Regions from separate parts of the Bacillus sp. JJ1503 genome, predicted to be linked through region 1. Evidence: riboswitches for the same ligand, from Rfam matches in the RefSeq annotation. Region 1 holds a riboswitch; each other region holds the start of a gene.

Region 1 (3,507 bases):
AATGGAATCATTCCGACTGTTAGAACGACGGTAACCGTTATTAGTGCAACAAGAATAAGTCCAAAATTCACAACCCGTTTATAGGACATACCTAAGTTTTTCGAAAAATCTTCCCCCATACCTGCTACCGTAAAGCGATTAGCAAATAAATAGGCCACCGCTAACAATGGAATCGTTATGTAAAGAAGCTCATATCGTCCCTTCATAATCATTGAAAAATCACCCTGGAGCCATGCAGACATATTTTGAATAACATCTGCCCGATAGGCAAAAAAAGTCGTAATCGAAGACAAGATGTTTCCAAACATTAAACCAACAAGCGGAATAAAGATTGCGTCCTTAAATTTAATTCGATCGAGCAATTGCATAAACAAAAGCGTGCCGGCAAGCGCAAATACAAAGGCTACAATCATTTTCTCAAGAAGGGACGCATTCGCAAACAACAGCATTGACACTAAAATCCCAAGTCTAGTGGCGTCAAGTGTGCCCGCTGTTGTAGGGGAAACAAATTTATTCCGGCTGAGTTGCTGCATAATTAACCCTGCAATACTCATCCCCGCTCCTGCAAATAGGATCGCTAATAATCTTGGCAATCGGCTGATAAGAAAGATTTGAGTTTCATCAGATTGCAGATTTAGCAAATCCTTCGGTGTAATATGGCTCACTCCAACAAATAAGGATAGGATTGAAAGTACAATGAGCGAGACGATAAGATATCTTTTTTTCATAACTATCTCCAATAAGTAAACATTTTCGTAAGTTTTAATGATACTGAAAATCATTATCACTAATACTCACAATTGTTATTATAGCAGGCAGGAAATGATTGTCAACGACTAATTGAAAGTAATTATCATTATCATAAGAATCGTGCTTAACTACTGCTTTTACTCATGATAAATTTATTAACTCCCCTAATCCTTTTTCACTTACACTACTTTTGTAGTGTTTTTCCAAAATTCTTTGACAACTTATCTTTACCATGCTAACATGGCTATTAAATTCAAAACATTTAAAAATATTAACAACTCTTATTCAGAGAGGTGGAGGGACTGGCCCTGTGAAGCCCGGCAACCATTCAATTACTTATTGAAAAGGTGCTAATTCCTGCAAAGCATATTGCTTTGGCAAATAAGAGAGGACTCCTTCAGTAGGAGTACAAGCCTCTCTTTTATTTTGAGAGGCTTTTATTTTTCCTTTAAAAAATTTAATAAACGAATGCATCAGGTGCTGTTAATTTTTTTCTCAGCTTAAAAGGGAAGTCCGGTGAAATTCCGACACGGTCCCGCCACTGTAATGGGGAGCAGCTTATCAGGAACCACTATTTCATTTGGAAATGGGAAGGGATAAGAAGCGATGAACCTAAGTCAGGAGACCTGCCTGTTGTATATGCTTGTACTCTACGAGGATATAGAGGGGAGTGAAGAATACGTGTTGAGAAAACCATTATGTCTCAACTCTAGTTAGCTATGCGTATGAATCTCTCTTTTCTACTTGAAAAGAGAGATTTTTTGTTGAGAAAAAATTAAAAATTAGGAGTGTAGGAAACGATGAGCCATGTAAGAAACTCGAATTTAGGTTATCCAAGAATTGGAGAAAAACGCGAATGGAAAAAAAGCCTCGAGCTGTATTGGGCAGGTCAATTAGAAAAAGACGAGTTTTTGAAGCAAATGGAACAAATTCGCCTTCAGCATCTGCAAAAGCAGATTGATCAAGGAATTGACTTAATCCCGGTTGGAGATTTTAGCTTGTATGATCATGTCCTTGATACAGCTGTCATGTTTGGATTAGTGCCAAAGCGTTTTGGCTATTCTGGAGGGAAAGTATCTCTAGAAACATATTTTAATATAGCGCGTGGAACGAAAGGTGCAGTTGCATCTGAAATGACGAAATGGTTTAACACTAACTATCACTATATTGTTCCAGAGCTGGACGAAGCTGAGCCTGCACTAGTAGAAAACCGTCCTCTCCAATTTTATAAAGAAGCTAAGCAAAAGCTTAATATTGAAGGTAAGCCTGTCATTTTGGGGCCTATTTCATTTGTTTCTTTGGCAAAAGGCTATAAAGCAAGTCAATTTAAGGAAAAGGTTAATCAATTCGTACCGCTTTATGCTGAAACTTTACGAGAACTTCAGGATGAAGGCGTAGAATGGGTACAAATAGACGAGCCGATCCTTTCCACTTCTATTTCAAAAGATTTAATGGCCTTATTTAAAAATGTTTATCAAGCATTGTATGAAGCAGCTCCACATGTAAAAGTCATTTTACAAACGTATTTTGAAGCCGTTGAATTTTATGAAGACATCATCTCCCTCCCTGTTCACGGCATTGGGTTTGATTTTGTACATGACCAAGGGAAAAATCTTGAAGCTTTGAAAAAGTATGGGTACCCAAAGGATAAGGTGCTTGCTGCTGGAATCATTGACGGCCGCAATATTTGGCGTGCCAACCTTGAAAAACAATATTCGTTCCTTGAAGAAATTGGACAGTTTGTTTCCAAAAATCGTTTGATCGCACAGCCTTCATCAAGCTTATTGCATGTACCTGTGACGGTTAAAAGCGAAGATGTACTCGATAAGATTCTAAGTGATGCATTATCATTTGCAGATGAAAAGCTGTATGAAGTCGTTACACTCTCAAAAGGGATTCATGATGGAAAAGAAGCAATACAGAATGACATTCTAAAAAGTACAAAATCTATTGCTTTATTAAATCAATCTTCTTTTCGAAACAATAAAGCAGTTCAAGAATCCATCCAATACTTACATGCCTATAAGGCAGAACGTGAAGCTCCTTTTCAAGTACGCCAGAGGCTTCAAGAGAAGACCTTCCAATTGCCGCTCTTGCCGACAACAACCATTGGAAGCTTTCCGCAGACACAGGAAGTAAGAAAACAACGATTAAAATGGCGTAAAGGCGAGTTAACAAATGCAGATTATAAACATTTTATTCAAGCTGAAATTAAAAAGTGGATTGAGATACAGGAAGAGCTTGGCATTGACGTACTGGTGCATGGAGAGTTTGAACGTACAGATATGGTCGAATATTTCGGGGAAAAATTAGATGGATTTGTATTCACAAAATTTGGCTGGGTGCAATCATATGGATCGCGTTGCGTAAAGCCGCCTCTTATTTACGGAGACGTATCATTTAAAGAGCCAATGACAGTTGAAGAAACCCTTTATGCCCAATCATTAACAGACAAGCCTGTAAAAGGTATGCTGACAGGTCCAATTACTATTTTAAACTGGTCGTTTGTACGTGACGATATTTCGCGATACGACGTTGCCAATCAAATTGCGCTTGCGCTTCGAAAAGAAATCGAAGAACTTGAAAAAAGCGGAATCCGTATGATTCAAGTTGATGAGCCGGCCATTCGTGAAGGGCTGCCATTAAAGCGTGAAAAGTGGGAGAGTTATCTTAGCGCAGCAGTCTATGCATTTAAGCTTGCAACGACAGCTGTACAAAATGAAACACAAATTCATACCCATATGTGTTACTCCGATT
Region 2 (3,507 bases), on a different contig from region 1:
AGGTGAGTTACTCCCGTCGCTTTTCGCCTATTTTGAACATAACCAAAATGTAAAAGAAGCAGCGGAATCCATCCATGTCCATACGAATACGCTCACCTATCGATTAAAAAGAATCGAAGAAATACTTTCAATAAACCTTTCGGATAGTCACCAATTTCTAAACATTCATTTGGCTGTCGATCTTTATCCATTCTTAAAGGATAAGCTTCATCAAATAAGTGAAAGTTAGTGCGGGGGTAAAGATAAAAATGTTCTTAATTAATCACTTACATTATACAAGAATTTGGGGAGGTGCTCCTTTTTTCATGCCTTGAATTGCTTGGGAGACAAGGGATTGAAATTATGAAATTCATTCATCACTCAAAATTAAAAACCAGGAGCAACAGCTTAAAGTGTCCCTCCTGTTTTTAATTCAAAAATCAACTATTCCTAACTCACAACCACACCCCTAAACGCCACATCCCCAAGAATTTGATAGACATGCACATTTGGCAAATGAATCGCGTATATGGCCTCTTCAGGTGCTCGAACGATTAATACATTTGGATGAATTCTTTCAATTACTTCAATAGGAGTGGGCAGAATCGAGGCATTTACATCACCGCCGATTGCCCAAAAAGAAAGAGTAGGAGCCTCATTTCCTTCTATCTTTTGTTTGGTATATGCCCGAGGTGAGCTTTCTTTATTGATATGTGCCAAGTCCTCGATTATCGCGCTTGCTGTTGGAAGCATTCCCGCCCCTGGACCTTGAAGGCTAATATTCCCAACAATATCCCCGTCAATGGAAACAGCATTTTGGACACCTTCCACATGGTAAAAGGGATGCTGTTCATTCACAAGTACAGGTTTTACGGTGCAGAGAATTCCACTAGAAGTTCGTTCAATCGAGGCGACATGTTTAAAGCGAAACCCTAATGATGAAAAGATTTCAATTTGCTCAGGAGTGATTCCCCGAATTCCCTCTCTGATCGACTCATCCCAGTTCGGTGCCTCCCCAAATGCAATCTCACTTAAGATCACCGCTTTGTAGAAGGCATCATAGCCGTCTACATCATTGGTTGGATCCGCTTCGGCATAGCCTTTTTCCTGTGCTAGCTTCAATGCTGACACAAATGGTAAGTTTTCTTCTCTCATTTTTGTCAAAATAAAATTAGAGGTTCCGTTAAGAATGCCTTGAACTTTTTCGATGTTGTTTACATTTAGCAATTGCTTAAGTGTTTGGATTACAGGAATCCCGCCAGCGACCGTTGCTTCAAAGCCGAGCGAAACACCATTTTCACTTGCTAACTGTTTTAATTGCTCCCCGTGATGGGCAAACATTTCCTTGTTAGCCGTAATAACTTGGCAACCCCGTTTAATTGCCTGCTGCAAATAGGAAAAGCTTGGCTCTTTTCCAACAATGGCATCAATCACTACATCAAGCTGTTCAAGTGTAATGATTTTTTCGAAGTCATCGGTTAAAAGAACATCCTTATCCGGTTTGTTATGTTTATTTATATTTTTCACAAGAATTCCAACGATCTTCACTTTTTTCCCAAATAGGGCTTGGAGCTTCTTCTGATGTGATTGGACAGTCTGATAGACACCCTTCCCAACGGTACCGTATCCTAATAATGCAATATGAATGGCTGACATGTATGCATTCCTCCTGTTAATTTGTAGTCAATTTGCTATGAATAAGGCAAATTGCCATAGATGGAAAAATAAAAAACCCCCTCTGCATATAAAGACAGAAGGGGGAGCAAGAATGAAATAACAAAATCCGTTCCACCTTCTCATCTTCGGAATTGTGATCATTCCTCTGAAATTGGCACCGTGCATACATATGCTGGTTGCCGAGGCTTCGCAGGGTCAGTCCCTCCACCTCTCTTGATAAGAAGATTAGCAATTATGAAATTATTTATTATCATATCGATTTAAAGGGGTTACGTCAATATAAAGGTTGCTTTGGCAATTACGCTCTTGCTGATGTACGGTCAATCCATCCACACTAACGACCGCTATTCCTGCAAAACCAAGCAGAGAAACCAACGAGAGAATCCAGAAAATCGTATTTCGAACTTTAGAATGCCCCTTATATTTTATGAAGTTTTGATATATCAACATAATACATTTTTACTTTTTAGGGGATTTCTACTTTTCAGACAACCACTATGATTAATGATGATATTAAAACAACTCCCCTGCAATTTCACCATCTTCGTACAACTTTTCTGCATGAATGAAAGAAACAAGAGGGTTCCCCTTATTATATCAATCAATTAATATTTATTAATTAAAAACTATTGAAAATTGGGGGATTCTTATGTAAAATTTAAATTATCAAAAAAATGAAATCGCATTTCAAATAATGAAACCGTTAGGAGTGTCATAATGGTTCAAAAAGTTTTAGAAGTAGACGAGCTAAAAGTTGGAATTAAAGATGAAGATAATCGGAAGATAGCCATTGTGAATGGAATAAGCTTCCACCTCCGTAAAGGTGAAACACTTGGAATTGTTGGAGAATCGGGCTGCGGAAAAAGTATGACGTCTCTTTCATTAATGGGTCTTTTACCTCCAGGCGTTGAGAGGCTTGAAGGAAATATTCGCCTCGGCAGCCTAAATTTCAAGGATTTCGCCAAGAAGGATTGGAGGAAAATCCGCGGGAAAAAGATTTCGATGATTTTCCAGGAGCCAATGAGCTCATTGAACCCGGTCCACAGGATTGGGGATCAAATAAATGAAATGGTTTTAAACCACGAAAGCATCTCGAAAAAAGAGGCGAGAGACCGCGCTTTGGAAATGCTTAAACTTGTCGGTATTCCAAGACCGGAACAAGTACTGAATGAATATCCTCACCAGCTTTCTGGAGGGATGCGTCAAAGAGTGATGATTGCAATGGCTCTTTCCTGTAATCCGGAAGTCCTTATAGCAGACGAGCCTACAACGGCTCTCGATGTAACAATCCAGGCGCAAATCTTAGAATTAATGAAGAAATTGCAAGACCAGCTGCATATGTCCATTGTTCTCATCACACATGATCTCGGAGTTGTGGCGGAGATGTGTGACAGAGTGATTGTTATGTATGCGGGAGAGGTTGTAGAAGAGTCGCAAGTTGTTGATCTTTTCGATAAGGCACGCCACCCTTACACGAAAGGGCTTCTAGCCTCATTGCCGGATATTAATGAACAGAAAGAATATCTATCTTCCATTCCTGGAATTGTTCCAGCTCCGGGTAAAATGCCTGCTGGTTGCAGGTTTGCACCAAGATGCTCATTTGCGCATGAAAGATGCAAAGAAGTTCCTCCGTTATTTGAAATGGATAATGGTTCAAAGGTGAAGTGTTGGATTTATGAACATGGTGAATCGGAGGTGACCTCAACATGACAGAACTGGACAACAATGTATTATTAAAGGTTGAAAATCTAAAAAAACACTTTCCTATTAAAGGTGGTGTTTTCGGAAATAGAACAATGAAGCATGTTAAGGCAGTTGATGGGGTTTCGTTTGAAGTGAAGAAAGGCGAAA
Region 3 (3,507 bases), on a different contig from region 1:
TTCACTGATTATTTATTTACAAGTGCTTCCATATTTATGTATTATATTTAGGGATACGAAATATTTTTTCGAGGAGAAACTATATGACATTTTATAGAGAATGGGCAAGCCAGATTAAAGGATATAATCATAATATTAGGCAGGCCATCTGGGCAAATGTCTATACGCAGATTGGTTTTGGAATTTTTATGGTTATTTACAATTTTTACATTCGGGAGTTAGGCTTTACTGAAAGATTGAACGGTCAGGTCATCTCCATGACTGCATTGGCCACGGCTCTAATTCTTGTTCCTGCGGGCATTATGAGTGACCGGATGGGGAGAAAAAAAGCTATGCTCTTTGGAGCAACTGCAACTGGCATTGTGCTGTTATTTCGAGGTGTCATTGAAATCCAATCACTTCTGCTTTTGTTTGCCTTTTTAACGGGAATAACGTCTGCATTTCTTCAAGTTTCGCTTATCCCTTGGCTTGCTGAGAACTCTAAGTCTGAACAGCGGGTCCATTTATTTAGTATGCATTTCGCGGTTATGACAGGAGCTAATGTTATTGGAAATTTAAGCGGCGGAATCTTAACAGATTTATTTTCATTTTTTACAACATCATTGACTAGTATTCGAATTACACTAATAATTGGGGGTATTTTCTTTCTTATAGGTGTACTGCCAATTACACGATTTAAGGAAACTAGTTCTTCAACTGCCAAAATTCAAGAGAAGCAAACAACATATAAGAAGAAATTTTATAAAAGTGATGGCTTTAAAATGATAGGGCTTTTTGCAATTGCACAGCTTCTCATCGGAATTGGTGCTGGATTAGTGATTCCCTATCTCAATCTATATTTTGCAGATCGTTTTTCTGCTTCCAACTCAGCAATCGGTTTCATTATTTCAATGGGTCAGGCTGCAACAGCGGTTGCTATGATCATTGGACCAATTGTTGTTCGAAAGGTAGGGGAGGTGAAGGCTGTAGTCATTCTTCAACTCATGTCACTGCCATTTCTCCTTCTCACAGCATACACGGAAAATTTATTACTAGCCGCACTCGGATTTTTATTTAGACAGGCGTTGATGAATGCGGGAAACCCCATCCAAATGTCGCTCATGATGTCTAAAGTAGGTGACTCCTATAAAGGTTTAGCGAATTCTGTAAACCAAATGGTATTTAATTTAGGGTGGGCAACAATGGGCCCTGTATCTACAGGGATTGTGATAAAGTATGGGTCCTATTGGGGATATGCGCTTGTTTTTTCTATTACAGCTTCGTTATATCTAGTAGGATCGATTTATTTTTATCTAGTATTTAAGAACCATAATAAGACAAAAAAAGCGGTATCCACCGTTAATGCAGTTTAATACATGCAAATAAAAGATATATTTCTCGGGAAATGAAAGACAATGCTGAAAATAGTCGAGGCATTGTCTTTTTTTTGCTTTTATTGTGTCGAACAGAAATAAGAGGGATGTCGTTGCTTTTGTTGAATGTAGATACAGAAGAAAAAATAATATGTTCGTTTTAGAGGTGATGGAAATGGAAAAGATGGCTGCTTCATTTATTGAAGAGGTTAAGAGTAAATCGCATTTACAGAAATTGTTAGCTGATTCCTCCTTATTAATTTGTATCAAAGCCGGGGATATAGAGGTTCCGTTAAAATTTCTGGATGGCCATATTTCCATTTATCCAGATATTCAGAAACAACAATTTGATGCCATCATATCAGGATCTAAAGAAAGCATTCATGCCATTTTAACAGGAAATGAAAAATTAAGAGAGGCAATAAGGTGGAAGAAGGTATCAGTCGATTCAACCTTCCGTAAAATATTGCTGTTAGAATCTCTTTTCATTTTATGTAAAAAATAATTATTAAATCAGAAATTTCTAAAATATACCTTGACTGCCTAAAATCAATATGATAGTATCGCTATAATAACTTAAGTATAACAATTAAATATTCTTATCAAGAGAGGTGGAGGGACTGGCCCTACGAAGCCCGGCAACCGGTATTTACACGGTGCCAATTCCAGCAGAGTAATTGCTCTGATAGATAAGAAGAGATGATATCAACCCTCTTCTTATGAAGAGGGTTTTTTCAACTCTTCTTTTATAAGTAAAAGAATTAGTAAATCAAACATTTGCACATGAAAAAGGGAGAGATGAAAAATGTCAGAAAAACAAAAGAACTATCGATTTGAGACATTAGGTGTACATGGGGGCCTTCAGCCGGATCCTGTAACAGGGGCAAGAGCTGTGCCAATTTACCAAAACAATGCTTATCAATTTAAAAACACAGAACATGCAGCTAATTTATTTGGCTTGAAGGAAACTGGGTATATTTATACTCGTATTCACAACCCAACTACTACAGTTTTTGAAGAAAGGGTTGCCTTGTTAGAAGGGGGAGTTGGTGCCCTAGCGGTGGCTAGCGGAATGGCCGCCATTACACTAGCCATTTTGAACATTGCTGAAGCTGGGGATGAAATTGTTTCAGCCTCGAACCTTTATGGGGGAACTTATAATCTGTTTGCTGTGACACTGCCTAAATACGGCATTAAAGTAAAATTTGTCGACCCTGAGGATCCTGAAAACTTCCGAAAAGCGATTACTGAAAAAACAAAGGCTGTCTTTGCTGAAACGATTGGAAATCCAAGCTTAAAGGTGTTAGATATCGAAAAGGTAGCGGAAATCGCACACGAGAATGGGGTTCCACTTATTATTGACAATACATTCGCGACTCCATATTTATGCAGACCGATAGAATTTGGAGCGGATATTGTCGTCCACTCCGCTACAAAATGGCTGCTGGGAAATGGAACAACAACTGGAGGAATCATTGTAGACGGTGGAAAGTTCGATTGGAATTCTCCTAAATTCCCTGGATTCACTCAGCCAGACCCAAGCTATAATAACCTTGTGTATAGTGAGGCATTAGGTGCCGTTGCCTATATTATTAAAGCTAGAGTTCAACTTCTTAGAGACCTTGGTCCTGCATTAAGCCCGCAAAATGCGTTCCAATTTACACTTGGACTTGAAACACTTCATGTGCGGATGAAGGAGCATATTGCTAATACGAAGAAAGTGGTAGAATATTTAGAAGCTCATCCAGCTATTAATTGGGTTCTGTATCCTGGAAGTGACAATCATCCGGATAAAGCATTAGCGGATAAGTATTTGCCGAAGGGTGCAGGTTCTGTAGTCGTATTTGGAATCGAAGGCGGAAGAGAAGCTGGAGCGGCTTTCATTAATAATCTTGAGCTATGGGCACATGTTGCAAACGTTGGCGATGCGAAAAGCTTAGTTATTCACCCGGCAAGTACAACGCATCAGCAGCTTGATACAGAAGGGCTTAAGGCAGCAGGCGTTCCTGAGGATCTAGTCCGCCTATCTATCGGAATTGAAAATGTTGAAGACCTTATTGAAGATTTAGAGCAAGCAATTGAGGCAGCAACAGGTATTGCCTCGCTAACTGCAAAAGCATAATTATTTAAGGCATAAAATATAAGTAAAAAGATA
Region 4 (3,507 bases), on a different contig from region 1:
AATAGCCAGGTCATATTGCTGATGATATTTAATGAAATTTCCTGTTAGATATTCTTCGGTTTCATTCTCGTAGAGCACCGAAAAAAGATGACCGCCCGCAACCACATGCAGATTCGTTAAGATATACCCTTTGCTATGAATGACAACACCAGAGCCGCTGCATAATATTTTATTATGCTCATCAAAACTTTTAATCATGACTACGGAGTTCGATAGACCTGCCAGCTCCTCATAGCTGAATTCTCTGCTCTTAGTTGGAATTTGTTTCAGATTTTCTTTAGCAGAGATGCTTGAAGGTGCTGTCAAATCAGGAATAGTTATCTGATCTGAATTCAGTGTGCTGAATTTATATAAAGTTGAGAATTTTTCTATCTCAGGATACAAATGAACCATATCTTCTTTCGGGTTCATATAGCAAATATCACAGCCAAGACGGGACAGGAAATACAAGAATAATAGCTCATGAAGCTTAATATCTCCGATAAAAACCACTTTTGGAGATATGCTTGTACCTTCAAAAAGCTTAGGTAAATAAATTTCTATCCAATTCAAAAATTTAACTGCAAAGTTTTTAATTTGTGTGTCATTGGATTGTGGATGCAATGTTCTATACTTGGACAGAATCTCCACAAAAATAAGTTTTTTTGTCCATTCAAGGCTATCGTTATTTAATTGGCTGCAAAGGGGTGTTTGATGAAGTAAATGAGGATTCATGACAGCAACATTGGTGATTGCATCCCATTCCTCCCAAACCTTTGTAAGTCTGGAAATTTCATTTTTGTTTGAAATACCTTCAAGTCGCTGCAGTCGTAAGTAAGGAACAGCCGGCACACTTGATGAAAAACAGCGGTCTATTTTCAGAATGTTTTCAATGTAATGCTGAACAGTGTCAGGAATTCCGATGTACCTAAGAAAAATAACTTCTTTCGTAACGGCAGAATGATCAATTTTGCTAAGGAACATAAAATCTTCGAGAGGATTTCGTGTTTCTTTCAATTTAAACTTTAAAGGCTTAGTTCTCACTATCATATCCATACTCCCGATTCAAATAGTTATCTAGTGTAATTATAATTTAATTTTGCAAAAGTTCCTAGTTTAAAAGGAAAATATTGGGGTGAAATGAAGTGGAAGTAGGGGAAAGAGATAAAATAAAGTTCTAGGACTGGAACGATGCTTTCCGTAGAAATTATTTGAATGAGTTACTATTAAAAACAAATAATCACTATGGAACCTATTTAATACATTATATGACTGATTTTGTAACAGGGGAAAATAAAAGGACGGACGGCCTTTTACTTCAAAGAATGAAAAAGTGGGCCTAAATTAGTCATTTTTCTAAATCTTGTTGACAATATGATTAAATGAGAGTAAAGTTTGTATCTAAGGAATTTGAAAAATTAAATAGTTTATCTCTTATCAAGAGTAGCTGAGGGACTGGCCCGATGAAGCTCGGCAACCGTCTATGTTTAATAGATTGGTGCTAAATCCTGCAAAACATTCATTGTTTTGAAAGATAAGAGAGGATTTTTATGTATACATAAAGCCTCTCTTTTTTGATGGAGAGGCTTTTTATTTTTTCTTCTTCCAATACAACTACACAGGAGGAACAATAAAGTGAAGAAGTTTGGAATGGTTTTAGCATTACTTGGTATGACATTGTTTATTGCTGCTTGCAGTAAAGAAAGCAGCGGGGCACTGAACGAGAAGAAGCTAGTCATTGGAGCAACGGACGGTCCGCATGCTCAAATATTGGAAGTGGTTAAAGAAGTGGCTGCAGAAGACGGACTTGAGTTGGAAATTAAATCTTTTACTGACTACGTCCTTCCAAATACAGCTTTAGATGAAGGCGACTTAGATGTTAACAGCTATCAGCATAAGCCTTTTCTTGAAAAATTTAATGATGATCATGGAACTACATTAGTACCAGTTGGGAAAACGATTCTTAATCCAATGGGGATTTACTCAGAAAAATATAAAAGCTTTGAAGATCTTCCAGACGGAGCGAAATTTGGTCTGCCAAACGATCCGACAAATGGAGCACGTGCACTTTTCATCTTACAAGAAAATGGCCACATTAAGCTTGAAGAAGGCAAAGAAGAAACAGCCTCTATTCATGATGTGGTGGAAAATCCAAAGAATCTTGAGTTCATTGAACTTGACGCAGCACAAATTCCAAAACAATTAGGCGAAGTCGATGCTGCAGCCATTAATACAAACTTTGCAATCGCTGCGGGTCTTTATCCGAAAGAAGATGCATTTATTTTAGAATCAACTAACTCTCCATATGTGAATTATATTGTTGTCAGAGCGGAAAACGAAAACGATCCTGTCGTTAAAAAATTGGTGAACGCTTATCAGAGTGAAAAAGTTAAAAAATTCATCGAAGAAGAATTCCGCGGATCCATCATCCCTGGTTTTTAATAGAAATTTATGAAAGCAGTCCAAGAAGGCGAGTTTATTGGACAGGTTTTCGGTATTTTGATGAAAGCTGTCCAAGAAAGTGAGTTTCCTGGACAGGATATTGAGATTTCGATAAAAGCTGTCCAATAAAGATAGTTTCCTGGACAGACTTTCGGTAATTTGATAGAAGTTGTCCAAGAAAGTGAGTTTGCTAGACAGGTTTTCGGTCAAGCAAAGATAGCTCAGAAAGGAAAAGCCCCCATGATTATATTAGAACATGTTTCAAAATCCTTTGAGTCGAAAAAAGGGATTGTCAAAGCAGTTAAAGATGTGAATCTTCATGTGAAAAAAGGTGAAATTCATGGGGTGATCGGCTATAGCGGTGCTGGTAAGAGCACATTGATACGCTGTGTAAATTTATTGGAGAAGCCTACGAGCGGAAAAGTATTTATTGGCGGCAAAGAAGCTACTTCTTTGTCGCTCAACCAATTGCGCGATGTCCGAAAAAGAATCGGCATGATTTTCCAAGGTTTCAACCTCCTAAAAACAGCCACCGTATATGATAATATCGCCATCCCCCTAAAATTATTAGGCTACAACAAAACAGAAACAAATGACCGTGTTATCAAATATTTGGATATCGTTGGACTGGCTGATAAGCATCAATCATATCCAAGCCAACTTTCCGGCGGGCAAAAGCAGCGGGTTGCGATTGCCCGTGCACTTGCCCAAGAGCCTGAAATTTTACTAAGTGATGAAGCAACAAGTGCCCTTGATCCTGAGACAACGGATTCAATCCTGGAATTACTTTTAAAAATCAATCAAGAACTAGGGATTACTATTCTGCTGATCACACATGAAATGAATGTTATCCAAAAAATCTGTGACCATGTATCTGTCATGGAAAATGGTGAAGTTGTTGAACAAGGCTCGACAATCAATTTATTTACAAAGCCTCAACAACAGACTACGAAGAAGTTTTTAAATACAATCAGTCAGCGTAAACTGTCACCTTCCTTAATCAGCCAGCTTAATGTAACCGGCAAGGTTTCCCGTCTCACTTTTGTCGGAGAAAGTACGGGACAACCGCTTTTGGCGAGAGTAAGC

The links. A riboswitch is a leader RNA that binds a small molecule or an ion and turns the genes downstream of it on or off. The one in region 1 is predicted to bind S-adenosylmethionine.
Region 2: it holds a riboswitch for S-adenosylmethionine, as region 1 does, so the genes downstream of both, V7149_RS08325 (homoserine dehydrogenase) here and metE (5-methyltetrahydropteroyltriglutamate--homocysteine S-methyltransferase) in region 1, are expected to answer to the same signal.
Region 3: it holds a riboswitch for S-adenosylmethionine, as region 1 does, so the genes downstream of both, V7149_RS12575 (O-acetylhomoserine aminocarboxypropyltransferase/cysteine synthase family protein) here and metE (5-methyltetrahydropteroyltriglutamate--homocysteine S-methyltransferase) in region 1, are expected to answer to the same signal.
Region 4: it holds a riboswitch for S-adenosylmethionine, as region 1 does, so the genes downstream of both, V7149_RS07350 (MetQ/NlpA family ABC transporter substrate-binding protein) here and metE (5-methyltetrahydropteroyltriglutamate--homocysteine S-methyltransferase) in region 1, are expected to answer to the same signal.

What each region holds. Positions count from the first base shown of each region.
Region 1 covers NZ_JBALOZ010000113.1:8,561-12,067, forward strand. The annotation lists gene V7149_RS09975 (ABC transporter permease) at 1-728, opposite strand, end outside; SAM riboswitch class I at 1,029-1,138, shown strand; cobalamin riboswitch at 1,209-1,398, shown strand; gene metE (5-methyltetrahydropteroyltriglutamate--homocysteine S-methyltransferase) at 1,551-3,507, shown strand, end outside.
Region 2 covers NZ_JBALOZ010000087.1:26,424-29,930, reverse strand. The annotation lists gene V7149_RS08330 (helix-turn-helix domain-containing protein) at 1-229, shown strand, start outside; gene V7149_RS08325 (homoserine dehydrogenase) at 430-1,635, opposite strand; SAM riboswitch class I at 1,773-1,879, opposite strand; gene V7149_RS08320 (ABC transporter ATP-binding protein) at 2,374-3,366, shown strand; gene V7149_RS08315 (ABC transporter ATP-binding protein) at 3,363-3,507, shown strand, end outside.
Region 3 covers NZ_JBALOZ010000148.1:66-3,572, reverse strand. The annotation lists gene V7149_RS12585 (MFS transporter) at 84-1,352, shown strand; gene V7149_RS12580 (hypothetical protein) at 1,504-1,857, shown strand; SAM riboswitch class I at 1,949-2,048, shown strand; gene V7149_RS12575 (O-acetylhomoserine aminocarboxypropyltransferase/cysteine synthase family protein) at 2,158-3,474, shown strand.
Region 4 covers NZ_JBALOZ010000079.1:3,433-6,939, reverse strand. The annotation lists gene V7149_RS07355 (trypsin-like peptidase domain-containing protein) at 1-1,029, opposite strand, end outside; SAM riboswitch class I at 1,411-1,520, shown strand; gene V7149_RS07350 (MetQ/NlpA family ABC transporter substrate-binding protein) at 1,615-2,421, shown strand; gene V7149_RS07345 (methionine ABC transporter ATP-binding protein) at 2,662-3,507, shown strand, end outside.